Regions from separate parts of the Mycobacterium sp. NPDC004974 genome, predicted to be linked through region 1. Evidence: riboswitches for the same ligand, from Rfam matches in the RefSeq annotation. Region 1 holds a riboswitch; the other holds the start of a gene.

The links. Region 1 has a riboswitch for thiamine pyrophosphate ahead of thiC (phosphomethylpyrimidine synthase ThiC). Riboswitches for the same ligand answer to the same signal wherever they lie in the genome.
Region 2: linked by a shared signal. The riboswitch ahead of thiO (glycine oxidase ThiO) and the one ahead of thiC (phosphomethylpyrimidine synthase ThiC) in region 1 are both predicted to bind thiamine pyrophosphate.

The regions. Positions count from the first base shown of each region.
Region 1 is NZ_JBSGAQ010000012.1:188,544-194,974, forward strand. Features, by position in the region: gene ACWEFV_RS24400 (CoF synthetase) at 1-605, shown strand, start outside; gene ACWEFV_RS24405 (LOG family protein) at 583-1,320, opposite strand; gene ACWEFV_RS24410 (class I SAM-dependent methyltransferase) at 1,317-1,958, opposite strand; gene ACWEFV_RS24415 (LppU/SCO3897 family protein) at 1,978-2,853, opposite strand; gene ACWEFV_RS24420 (MFS transporter) at 2,907-4,664, opposite strand; TPP riboswitch at 4,870-4,979, shown strand; gene thiC (phosphomethylpyrimidine synthase ThiC) at 4,970-6,431, shown strand, end outside.
Region 2 is NZ_JBSGAQ010000002.1:30,507-36,937, reverse strand. Features, by position in the region: gene ACWEFV_RS05155 (serine/threonine-protein kinase PknG) at 1-506, opposite strand, end outside; gene ACWEFV_RS05150 (glutamate ABC transporter substrate-binding protein) at 506-1,474, opposite strand; gene glnX (protein kinase G-activating protein GlnX) at 1,474-2,793, opposite strand; gene ACWEFV_RS05140 (NUDIX hydrolase) at 2,929-3,435, shown strand; gene thiE (thiamine phosphate synthase) at 3,432-4,100, opposite strand; TPP riboswitch at 4,140-4,254, shown strand; gene thiO (glycine oxidase ThiO) at 4,244-5,248, shown strand; gene thiS (sulfur carrier protein ThiS) at 5,245-5,445, shown strand; gene thiG (thiazole synthase) at 5,438-6,196, shown strand; gene ACWEFV_RS05115 (SGNH/GDSL hydrolase family protein) at 6,299-6,431, shown strand, end outside.

The DNA.
Region 1 (6,431 bases):
CGCTCGCGTCCACATTGCGGCCATTGGCGCTGATCTCCGGGGCGATGACCCTGACCCTCCCGCTGCGCCGGGCACTTGAGGCGGCCTACGACTGCCCGGTCCTGGACGTCTACGGCTTGCACGAGACCCGGCCCATCGCGGTCAGCGATGACGGCGGGCCGTTCGTGGTGGCCGAACGGCGCGTGCATGTCGAGGTCTTGGCGGGCGAGGTCGTGGTGACATGCGGGGAGAACCAGTTTCTGCCACTGGTCCGCTACCGCACCGGCGACTACGCGCGGCTCGTCACCCATCATGGCCGTCGGGCGCTGACCGATCTGGAAGGCAGAGAGGCAACGGTTTTCGTGTCGGCGACGGGCGATGCGGTGCCCTGCGTCGATCTCACCCAGCAGTTGCAGGCCGCCGGGGCCCGCGGGTGGAGCGTCGACCAGGACGCGGAGGGCCGCGTCGCGGCGGTGATCGCGTCCGGTGACCGGCAGCGGGTCACCGAGTCGCTGGCCCTGCTGTTGGGACGCCCCGTCGAGGTCACCCGGGTGACGACGCTGGCCGAGTTGGGTCCCGGCAAGCCGCGTCGCTACTCTTCGGCTATCGCGCCGACGCGGCGATGAGTTCGACGGCTTCGGCCACACTGTCGGTGCAATGGAGCAGGGCCAAGTCGGGTTCGGAGATCTTTCCTTCGCGCAGAACCGTGTTGCGGATCCAGTCGATCAGGCCCGACCAGTAGTCGACGCCCAGCAGGATGATCGGAAACTCGGTCACCTTGCGGGTCTGCACCAGCGTCAGCGCCTCGAACAGTTCGTCGAGGGTGCCGAATCCGCCCGGCAGGCACACGAACGCCTGCGCGTATTTGACGAACATGGTCTTGCGGACGAAGAAATAGCGGAAGTTGATGCCGAGGTCGACCCAGTGGTTGAGGCGCTGCTCGAAGGGCAGTTCGATACCGAGTCCGACGGAGTAGCCGCCGGACTCGCTGGCGCCGCGGTTGACCGCCTCCATCGAGCCCGGACCGCCCCCGGTGATCACCGCGTAGCCCGCTTCCACCAGCGCGATGCCCAGTTCCTCGCCCAACCGGTACTCCGGCGAATGCGGTTCCGTCCGCGCCGATCCGAAAACTGTGACAGCCCTCGGCATCTCGGCGAGGGCGTCAAAACCCTCGACGAACTCGCCCTGGATGCGCATCACTCGCCACGGATCGGTGTGCACCCAATCGGTGTGGCCGTGCCGGTCCAGCAGGCGCTGGTCGGCGGTCGAGGTGGCACAGCGGTCACGACGCAGTTGCACCGAACCACGAATTTGGAACTGGGTGTCGTCGTTCTCGCTCACCTCGGCTTGACCCCCACGGTGATGACGTCGGAGATCGGCGTCCACACCGGCCGGTGCACCCGGTGCTGTTCGGCGACGGTGAATCCGGCCGCCTCGAACAGCGCGCGCATCTCCTTCTCGGTGGGGCTGTGGGCGGGCGCACCCAGGTCGGCCGACAGCGCGTGCAGCGGCAGGAACTCCCGACGGGGACTCATCGTCGTCACCGCCACCATGCCGCCGGGTGCGATTACGCGATAGAACTCCGCGAGCGCGGCGGGCTGGTCGAAGAAGTGGAATGCCGATGTCGTCACCACCGCGTCCAGGAAGCCGTCTTGGAAGGGCAACTCCTCGGCAGGGGCCGACTTCCACCGCACGCGGTCCGAACGCCTGCGCGCCTGGGCGAGCATGCCGTCGGACATGTCCAGGCCGTACACCTCATCGGGTTGCAGTTCTCGCTGGATGCGGTCGGCCAGGATGCCGGTACCGCAGGCGATGTCGGCGATCTCCCTGGCGCCGTGCTGCTGCAGTTGCGCGATCACCTCGTCCTGAGCGGGCCGGTACACCCACCGCTGGAGGCAGCCCTGGTCGTACGCCGGGGCGGCGAAGCTCCAGAATCGCGTGATGGCCTCGTTGAATCCGCGGCGCTGCGTGGTGGTCACGCGCCCGAGTCTAGGTCGGCTACGACGGCGCCTCCACGCAGTAGACCCGCGCCGGCTCGGGGAAGGCCACCGCCCGCCCGGCGGAACCGCACACGGCGGTGTCCGTTGACCCGTCAACCCGCTTGACGATCTTGATGGCAGCGTCCGGGTCGGAGCATTCCACCGGGGTGACGAGCTTGGTCTCTTCGTTGATGTCGAAGCACTGGCCCTTGTCGACATCCAGGATGAAGCAGTAGGTGAGGGACTCGTTCATCAGCACGGAGTAGTCCGAGTCGGCCCGTTTGCCGTCCGGGCATGTCGCGGATCCGCCACCTTTGGACACCAACTCATAGACGGCCTCCGGGCTGCTGCAGCCGACCGGGGTGAGGTTCATGTCCGCCACGGCGTACTGATCGCCGGAGATGCAATCCCCCACCGCCAAGCCACCAGAGCCGCCCGACTTCGAGGACCCGGAACTTGAGCCGGAGCTCGACGTGCGCGACCCCGAACTCGAATCTGACCCCGACGTGCGTGCCGCCATCCGCGCCGCGAATCCCAACAGGCCGAGCACCAGCAGGATCACACCGATCACGATCATCACCGTGCCGGACTTCTTGGGTGGCGCACCGTAGACCTGCGGCGGGGCCGGTGGATAGCCGGGCTGCTGCGGATAGCCCTGTTGCGGATAACCCGGCTGCGGGTACCCCTGTTGCGGATAGCCCGGTTGCGGATAACCCGGCTGCGGATATGCGCCCGGCGGGTACCCGGGCTGGTCGCTCGGCTTCGACGATGACGAACGCCGAACCAGGCCGAGGATGAGCAGCAGCAGCCCCAACCCAGGGATCAGCAGCGCGCCGAGGAGATAGCCCGCGGAATATGCGGCGCTTCCGGCGGCGGCCAACGTGTGAGCGACCATGGCGGGGAGTATTCCATGACCAGCGGCCAAAAAACGTTTGCCGAGAGGGCCCCTCAGGCCTCGTTGTCGGCCCCGGCCTCGGTCCCATAGCGGCCCGCGCTGAACATCGACGCCACGGCACCGATCACCATCATCACGGCCGCGGCGGTGAACACCACCGTCAGGCCGGAATGGAACGGCTCGGTGATCAGCTGCGGGAAGAACGTCTGCCCGGTGATCACGTCCGCGTTCACGCCCGGCTGGTGCAGCGCGTCGGACGGCGCGAGCAATTCGGCCATCGGGTTGTAGCCCAGGAAGGCCGCGAACAGGCTGCCGACCGGGGGCAGGTTCGCCACATCATGGGCCACCGAGGCCGAAACCCCTTGCTGCGTCAGGCCGCTGGTCAACGCCGCGGGCAACGTGTTGGCCAGCCCGACGATCATCAGCGAGAAGAAGATGCCGATCGACAGCGAGTTGCCGGCGTTGAAGAAGGTGGACCGCACGCCCGAGGCCGCACCGCGCTGATCGGCCGGCACGCTCGACATGATGGCCGCGGTGTTGGGGGCGGTGAAGATGCCGCCGCCCAGGCCGTTGAGGAACACCAGGATGGCGAACACCCAGTAGTCGAAGTTGACCGGAATCATCAGCAGCGCCACGAAGGTGGCCGCCATCAGCAGCATGCCGCCGACGGTCAGCGGCCGCGCGCCGATGCGGTCGGAGAGCGATCCGGCGATCGGCGCGGCGACCAGGAACCCGATGGTGACCGGCAACAGGTAGATGCCGGCCCACAGCGGGGTGGACTCGAAGCTGTAGCCGTGCAGCGGCAGCCAGATGCCCTGCAACCAGATGATGAGCATGAACTGCAGCCCGCCGCGGCCTACCGAGGACATCAGCCCGGCGAGATTACCCATTCCGAACGCGGCCGATTTGAACAACCGGACGTCGACCATGGGCGACGACACCTTGAGCTCGACGATGCAGAACGCAACGAGCAGCAGCAGTCCGATCGCGATGGAGCCCAGCACCCACGGGCTGGTCCAGCCCGTGGTCGAGTCACCGTAGGGCTGGATGCCGTAGGTGATGCCGATCAGCAGCACCGTCAGGCCCAGCCCGAAGGTCAGCGTGCCGGCCCAGTCGAGCCGTCCGGCGGTGCGGACACCGAGTTCTTTGAGTGAGCGGTAGCTCCAGATGGTGCCGATGATGCCGATCGGGACACCCACCCAGAAGATGGCCTTCCAGTGCCACTCGGACAGGAAGCCGCCGATCAGCAGGCCGAGGAACGACCCGGCAACGGCGGCCACCATGTTCGTGCCCAGCGCCATCCCGCGCTGGTTGGCCGGGAAGGCATCGGTGAGGATGGCCGACGACGACGCCATCAGCATGGCACCGCCGACACCCTGAACGACGCGCCAGCCGATCAGCCAGACCGCGCCGCCACCGAGCTGGAACGGGTCGAAGGACAGCGCGATCGCGGCCAGGGTGAAGACCACGAAGCCGAGGTTGTAGATGCGGACCCGGCCGTACATGTCACCCAGACGCCCGAACGGCACGACGAGCACCGCGGTCACCACCAGGTAGCCCATCAACATCCACAGCAGGTAGCTGACGTTGCCGGGGGCGAGCGGGTTCAGCCCGATGCCGCGGAAGATCGCCGGCAGCGAGATCAACACGATCGAGGCGTTGATGGAGGCCAGCAGGATGCCCAACGTGGTGTTGGACAGCACCACCCACTTGTAGAACGGGTGATCGTGGTCCATCCGTTTGCGCCGGTCGGCGGTCTCGGCCTGTGCGGCGTCGACGTCGCCCGACGCGTTCGTCATCTCAGTCGTCATTCCGTCTTCGCTCTAGTAGCAATCGAGGGGGCTGCGAGGCCCAACATGTTCAAAACACATATATTAGCTATGCAAATCAAGCGGGGGCAACCCGAAGGCGCCCAGCCTGGCGGACTCGCCGGTTTCCACCCCAGCGTCGCGCCGCCACGCTCAACACGGCCCAGACGTAGAAAGCGGCACCCGGTCTGCGCTAGGTTGGGCCCTGCAAACCACACGCGGGAGTGCGCACGAGCGCACTGAGAGGACGGGTAGGCCCGTCGACCGTACGAACCTGACCGGGTAATGCCGGCGTAGGGAGATGAAAAATGAGTGATGTTCTTGTCGACCCTTCTGTGACCACCGGTCCGATCACCGGAAGCACCAAGGTCCATCGCGAGATCAACCATGACGGCACGACGATGCGCGTGCCGTTTCGCCGGGTGAACCTCACCAACGGCGAGCATCTGGACCTGTACGACACGTCGGGTCCGTACACCGACGACGCCGCGGTAATCGACCTGAACGCCGGCCTAGCGGCCCGGCCTGCGGTGCACAGAGACCGCGGCACCCAGCTGCAGCGGGCCCGCGCCGGGGAGATCACCGCCGAAATGGCGTATATCGCTGAGCGCGAAGGCGTTTCGGCTGATCTGGTGCGTGACGAGGTAGCCCGGGGCCGCGCGGTCATCCCGGCCAACCACAACCACCCCGAGGCCGAGCCGATGATCATCGGCAAGGCGTTCGGCGTGAAAGTCAATGCCAATATCGGCAATTCGGCCGTCACCTCATCGATCGGCGAGGAGGTCGACAAGATGGTGTGGGCGACCCGGTGGGGTGCTGACACCATCATGGACCTGTCCACCGGCAAGGACATCCACCAGACACGGGAGTGGATCCTGCGCAACTCCCCGGTCCCGGTCGGGACCGTGCCGATCTACCAAGCCCTGGAAAAGGTCAACGGCGACCCCACCAAGTTGACGTGGGAGATGTACCGCGACACCGTGATCGAGCAGTGCGAGCAGGGTGTCGACTACATGACCGTGCACGCCGGGGTGCTGCTGCGCTACATCCCGCTGACGGTCAAGCGCGTCACCGGCATCGTGTCCCGCGGCGGGTCGATCATGGCCGCCTGGTGCCTGGCACATCACACCGAGTCGTTCCTGTACACCCACTTCGATGAACTCTGCGAGATCCTGGCCCGCTACGACGTGACGTTCTCGCTCGGCGACGGGCTGCGGCCCGGGTCGATCGCCGACGCCAACGACGAGGCCCAGTTCGCCGAGCTGCGCACCCTGGGTGAGCTCACCAAGATCGCGAAATCCCATGGCGTGCAGGTGATGATCGAGGGGCCGGGCCACGTTCCGATGCACAAGATCGTGGAGAACGTGCGGCTCGAAGAGGAATGGTGCGAGGAGGCGCCGTTCTACACGCTGGGACCGCTGACCACCGACATCGCCCCGGCCTACGACCACATCACCTCGGCGATCGGCGCGGCCATCATCGCCCAGGCCGGCACCGCGATGCTGTGTTACGTCACCCCCAAGGAACACCTGGGCCTGCCCGACCGCAAGGACGTAAAGGACGGCGTGATCGCCTACAAGATCGCCGCGCACGCCGGCGACCTCGCCAAGGGGCACCCGCGCGCCCAGCAACGCGACGACGCGCTCTCGAAGGCGCGCTTCGAGTTCCGCTGGCACGACCAGTTCGCTCTGTCCCTCGATCCCGACACCGCGCGTGAGTTCCACGACGAGACGCTGCCCGCCGAACCGGCCAAGACCGCACACTTCTGCT
Region 2 (6,431 bases), on a different contig from region 1:
CCACCGTGGGCGATGCAGCCCTTGATCTCGTACTGGTCGGCGACGATCTCGCCCGGGGACAGCTGCGGCAGGAACGAGTACGCGCTGCCGCAGTGCGGGCACCAGCCCTCCGACAGAGCGTGCCCGTCGGACGAGGACCTGCCGACCGGCTTGCCGCAGTTCCAGCAGAACCGCTTCTGCTCGGCCACCACCGGGTTGGTCATCAACGCCGTCAACGGATCCCGCTCGGGCACCCGCGCGATCTCGACCAGCCCGCCGCCCAGCCTGCGGATCGGCGAGAGTATCCGGGTGGCGATCGTGGCGAGGTTCTGCGGTTCGGTATCGCCGCCGCCGAACGTACCGTCGTCGGAATCGTCGAACTCCGGGCGGAAAACCGCCTGGGTCGCCATGGGCCGCATGGTCGACTGCGAATCCATGTCGAGGTCTTCCAGGCTCGCCGGCTGTGTCCCGGGACCGCCCGCGGTGTCGGGGGTTTCGGGGAGCTCAGTGTCGTCGGGCTTCTTCATCAGTCGACATACCTCGCGACCGGGGGAGAGGGCGCCGGACCCAGGACCGTCAACCACTTGCGGTACAACGTGTTCCAGGTGCCGTCGCGGCGGATGCGCTCCAGCGTCGCATTGACGACCCGGACCAGCGGCGTGTTCTCCAGGTTCAACCCGATGCCGTAGGGCTCTTCATTGAGGCTCGGGCCGACGATGTGCAGGTACGGATCCTGCGCCACCAGCCCGGCCAGGATCGAATCGTCGGTGCTGACCGCGTCGGCCTGGCGCTGCTGCAGCGCCACCAGGCAGTCGGCCCAGGTCACCACCGAGACGATGATCGGTGACGGGCTGATCTGCTGGATCCGTTTGAGCGACGTGGTGCCGTCCACCACGCACACCCGCTTGCCCGAGAGGTCGGAGGCCTGCGAGATGTTGGAGTCACGCGCGGCCAGGATGCGTTGGTGGGCCATGAAATACACCGTGGAGAAGTTCACCTCCTTGCGGCGCTCGCAGGTGATCGTCATGGTCTTGACCACGATGTCGACCTGATTGTTCTGCAGGGCGGTGATGCGGTCGGCCGAGGACAGGATGCGGTACTCGACCTGTGACGGCGTGCCGAAGATGTCGCGCGCGACCTCCCCGGCGATGTCCACGTCGAACCCGTTGATCTGACCGGTGATCGGATCCCGGAAGGAGAACAGGTTGCTGCCGATGTCCAGGCCGACGACCAGCCGTCCGCGGTCGCGGATCTTGGCCACTGCCGCGTCGGCGTCGGCCTGATTGCTGAACGGCCGCAGACTCGCGGTGCGGTTGCACTGGTCGGTCTCGGGCTCCGGCACCCGCACCGGTTGGGGGGCGAGTTCCTGCATGCCGGCGGGGCTGGGCGGCGCCAGCGTCATCGTCGGCAACGTCAGGGCCGGCGCGCTCTGACTGCACCCGGCGACCGCCAGGGCCGCGGTCAGGACGGCCAACGTCTTCTTCATCTTCCTCATCAGCGGTACTCACTCAGTCGAGGCCACAGGCCCAGCGCCACCGCCAACGCCGCGGCCACGCTGAGCAGGGCGGCACCCACGGTCGCGCCGGACAGCACCCGGCGGGCATTGGCGATGTCGTTGCGCAACTGGCTGCGGCTCTGCTCGATGCCCTTGGACAACGCGTCGTCGAGCTTGTCGAAGGCCGAGGTGGAATCGTCCTCGCCGGTGCCCAGCGCCACCTGCGTCGCGGCCTGATAATTGCCCACCGCGATGTAGGCGTTGATCCGGTCATCGGCCGCACGCCACTTGGTGAGCAGGTCTTCGGCACCCGTCAGATCGCTCTTGTCGATGCGGGTGTCACGGGCCAGATACTGCGCGAGCTGTTGCTGCATGGCCTCGATGCGCTGGTAGTAGGACTGCTTGCGCAGGTTCTCGTCGCCGCGCCGGATCAGGGCCAGCGTCTCGTCGGCCCGGGCTTGCTGGGCGGTGATGGCGAGGTTGGTCACGGTCTTGAGGGATTCGGCGGCGGTGTCCTTGGCGTTGCGGCTGTCCGACGTCGAGATCACCAGAGCTGTGGTCACCCAGATCAGCATGATCAGCACGGCCATGCCGCCCGCCACGAAACCGATGTTCACCCGTCGCCGGGTCCGGCGGGCCAGCCAGCGGTTGGCGAACGCGCCGAACATCAACGTGGCCAGCACCACCAACATCACCGCGGTCGGGATCCGGGTGGAGGCCGTCGTCTCAGCGTCCACCCGCGCCGAGGTCTCCTCGTACAGGCGTTGCGCGTCGGGCAGGATCTGCGACTGCATCAGCGCCGAGGCTTCCGACAGATACGACGAACCCACCGGGTTGCCGGCCCGGTTGTTGGTCCGTGCGGTCTCCACCAGGCCCGTGTAGACGGCGAGCCGTGCGTTGATCCGGCCGAGCAGCTGCACCAGCGCTTCGTCGGTCAACCCACTCGATGCCCGCGTCACCGCCACCGAGGCGTCGGTGATGGCCTGCTCGTACCGCTGGCGCACGTCGCGGGGTTCGGCTCCGGCGATGAAGGCCGTGGCAGCGGCGGCGTCGGCCACCGACAGCGTGGTGTAGAGCTGGCCGGCCGCGAACGCCAGCGGCTCGGTGTGGTCGAGCACCGTGGTCAACGCCTGCTGGCGGTCGTTGATCGTGGTGGACGTCGCGAACGCGCTGGCGAGCACGAGGGCCGACAACACGAGCCCGATCGTCAGGATGCGCCCGGGAGTGGTCCACAGAAACCACCAGCGCGGGTGGGCAGGAGTGGTCGGCGACCGGGACGCGAGTGGTTCGGTCGAGGGATGTGCCAACTCCACAGTCACCTGCGCACGGACCTCATTTAGTTTCGGTACAAACGGGGCGTCCCACCACTATAAAAAAATTCTAAGAGCGCCGCGCTTAGGCTCGCTGAGAAATTGGGACCCACCGAAACTCGCGACGTTCCTTATCCTGTACGGGTGCGTGGCGACGGTGACGGCTGGGTGTTCTCCGACAACGGCGCCCGGTACTGGGGGCGCCACGGTGCGGCCGGCCTGCTGCTGCGGGCACCGTGGCCGGGCGGATCGGCGGCGGTGCTGCTGCAACACCGGGCCCCGTGGAGTCATCAGGGCGGAACGTGGGCGTTGCCCGGCGGTGCCCGCGACAGTCATGAGACCGCCGAGCAGGCCGCGGTCCGCGAAGCCCACGAGGAAGCCGGGGTGACGGCCGAGCAGCTCACCGTGCGGACCACCGTGGTGACGGCCGAGGTGGCCGGTATCGGCGGCACGCACTGGTCCTATACGACGGTGATCGCCGACGTGCCCGAGCCGCTGGAGACCATCCCCAACCGGGAGAGTTCGGAGCTGCGCTGGGTGGCCGAGGACGAGGTGGCCGAGTTGCCGCTGCATCCCGGGTTCGCCGCGAGCTGGCAGCAGCTGCGGGCGGTGACGGCGTCCCTGCCGCTGGAGCACAACCGGCATCACTAGGCCCGCGCGAGCGCAGCCTTCAGTTCCGCGGCCGCCGCCCGGGGATCCTCGGCGGCGGTGATCGCCCGGACCACCACGATGCGCCGGGCGCCGGCGGCCAGCACCTCGGGCAGTCGCTGCTGATCGATCCCGCCGATCGCGAACCACGGCTTGGCCGGGTTCAACGCGGCCGTCGAGCGCACCAGGTCCAGGCCGGGTGCGGACCGGCCGGGTTTGGTCGGGGTGGGCCAGCACGGCCCGACGCAGAAGTAGTCCACCTGTTCATCGATCGCGGCCGCGGCCTGCCCGGCGTCATGGGTGGAGCGGCCGATCACCGGACGCTCGCCGATGATGCCGCGCGCGACGTCCAGCGGCAGATCGTCCTGGCCCAGGTGCAGCACGTCGGCCCCGGCAGCCAGGGCGATGTCGGCGCGGTCGTTGACCGCCAGCAGTGCGCCGTGGCGACGGGCGGCGTCGGCCAGGATCTCCAGCGCGTCGAGTTCCTGCCGGGCCTCCAGCGGGCCGAGCTGCTTCTCTCCGGCCGAACCCTTGTCGCGTAGCTGGATCAGATCCACCCCGCCGGCCAGCGCGGCATCGGCGAATTCGGCCAGGTCACCACGCTCCCGGCGGGCATCGGTGCACAGGTAGAGGGTGGCGCGCTGCAGACGGTCGGCGGGTGATTCCACACCGCGACGGTAGCCGGTACCGCCCGAGTACCCTGGACTGGCAATCAATACGGGAGTCCCGGGGACGAGGGGCTGAGAGTGGGCATCCGGACCGGCCCTGACCGTCACACCTGATCCGGGTCATGCCGGCGAAGGGAGCAGGTATGGCGCGAACACTTGCCGTCATCGGCGGCGGTGTGATCGGGCTGTCGGTGGCACGGCGGGCGGCGCTGGACGGCTGGACCGTGCGGCTGCACTGCACGCGTGAGCGCGGCGCGTCGTGGGTGGCCGGCGGAATGCTGGCCCCGCACAGCGAAGGCTGGCCGGGCGAGGAGCAGATACTGCAGATCGGCCTGGAATCACTGAAGCTGTGGCACTCGGGATTCCTCGACGGGCTGGCGCCCGAGGTGGTCACCGCGCGCGAGTCACTCGTCGTCGCCGTCGACCGGGCCGACGTGGCCGACCTGCGTACCGTCGCCGAATGGCTGTCGGCCCAGGGGCAGCCCGTCGAACTGATCACGGCTGCCCGTGACGTGGAGCCCCTGCTGGCCCAAGGCATCCGGCACGGGTTCCGGGCCACCACCGAACTCGCCGTGGACAACCGCGCCGTGGTCGACGGGCTGGCCGCGCACTGCGAGCGACTGGCCGTGCGCTGGGCCGGGCCCGTCGAGGATCTGGCCGATGTCGAAGCGGACGTGCGGGTGGTCGCCAACGGGATCGACGCCCCGAAGCTCCTGCCGGGCCTCCCGGTGCGTCCGGTGAAGGGCGAGGTGCTGCGGCTGCGGTGGCGTAAGGGCTGTATGCCGGTGCCGCAGCGGGTGATCCGGGCCCGCGTGCACGGGCGGCCGGTGTACCTGGTGCCGCGTGCCGACGGCGTGGTGGTCGGCGCCACCCAGTACGAGCACGGCCGCGACACCGCGCCGGTGGTCAGCGGGGTGCGTGATCTGCTCGAGGACGCCTGCGCCGTGATGCCGGCGCTGGGCGAGTACGAACTGGCCGAGACGGCGGCCGGGCTGCGGCCCATGACACCGGACGGCCTGCCGATCGTCGAACGTGTCGACGAGCGCACGCTGGTGGCCGTCGGACACGGCCGCAACGGATTTCTGTTGGCGCCGTGGACCGCTGAGCGGATCGCGGCTGAACTCGAGGTGGGCGTGGGAGCGAAATGATCACCATCACGGTCAACAACGAGACCCTCGAGGTGGACGAGCAGACCACCGTCGAGGGACTGCTGGAAACCCGGGGCTTCCCCGAGAAGGGCATCGCCGTCGCGCTGGACTGGACGGTGCTGCCCCGCTCGGAATGGGATCGGACCCTGTCCGACGGAGCCCGGGTGGAGGTCGTGACGGCGGTGCAGGGTGGGTGATTCAGTTCTGCGGATCGGCGGCCGGGAGTTCGGCTCCCGGCTGATCATGGGAACCGGCGGCGCGCCGAACCTGGCGGTGCTGGAAGAGGCTCTGGTGGCCTCGGGGACAGAGTTGACGACCGTGGCGATGCGGCGGGTGGACGCCGAGACCGGTACCGGGGTGCTCGACCTGCTCAACCGGCTCGGCATCGCGGCACTGCCGAACACCGCGGGCTGTCGCGGTGCCGCCGAGGCCGTGCTGACCGCGCAGCTGGCCCGCGAGGCGCTGGGCACCGACATGGTCAAACTCGAAGTCATCGCCGACGAGCGCACGTTGTTGCCCGACGCCATCGAATTGGTCAAGGCCGCAGAGCAATTGGTCGATGACGGGTTCATCGTGCTGCCCTACACCAACGACGACCCCGTGCTGGCCCGCCGGCTGGAGGACACCGGCTGTGCCGCGGTGATGCCACTGGGCTCACCGATCGGCACCGGTCTGGGCATCTCCAACCCGCACAACATCGAGATGATCGTCGAGCAGGCCGGAGTGCCGGTGGTGCTCGATGCCGGGATCGGCACGGCCTCCGATGCTGCCATGGCGATGGAATTGGGTTGTGACGCCGTGCTGTTGGCCACGGCCGTCACCCGTGCCTCCGACCCGCCGACCATGGCCGCCGCGATGTCGGCTGCCGTCACCGCCGGATACCTGGCGCGTCAGGCGGGGCGTATCCCGAAGCGGTTCTGGGCACAGGCGTCGAGCCCGGCGCTGTGATTTCGCGCCGAGGCGGCAGTGAGTGCGCCGAGTCTGCGCTGAGATCGTGAAAATGAACAAAATCGCGATCTGGGCGCAGGCTCGATGCGGGGGAGCGGTGTTATGAAGCGCTATGTCGCCCTGGGCAGTTCGATGGCTGCCGGGCCGGGCATCAAACCGTCCGCTGCGGGTGCCCCGTGGCAGGCGGGTCGCTCGGCACGCAACTACTCGCATCTGGCGGCGGCCCGACTCGGGC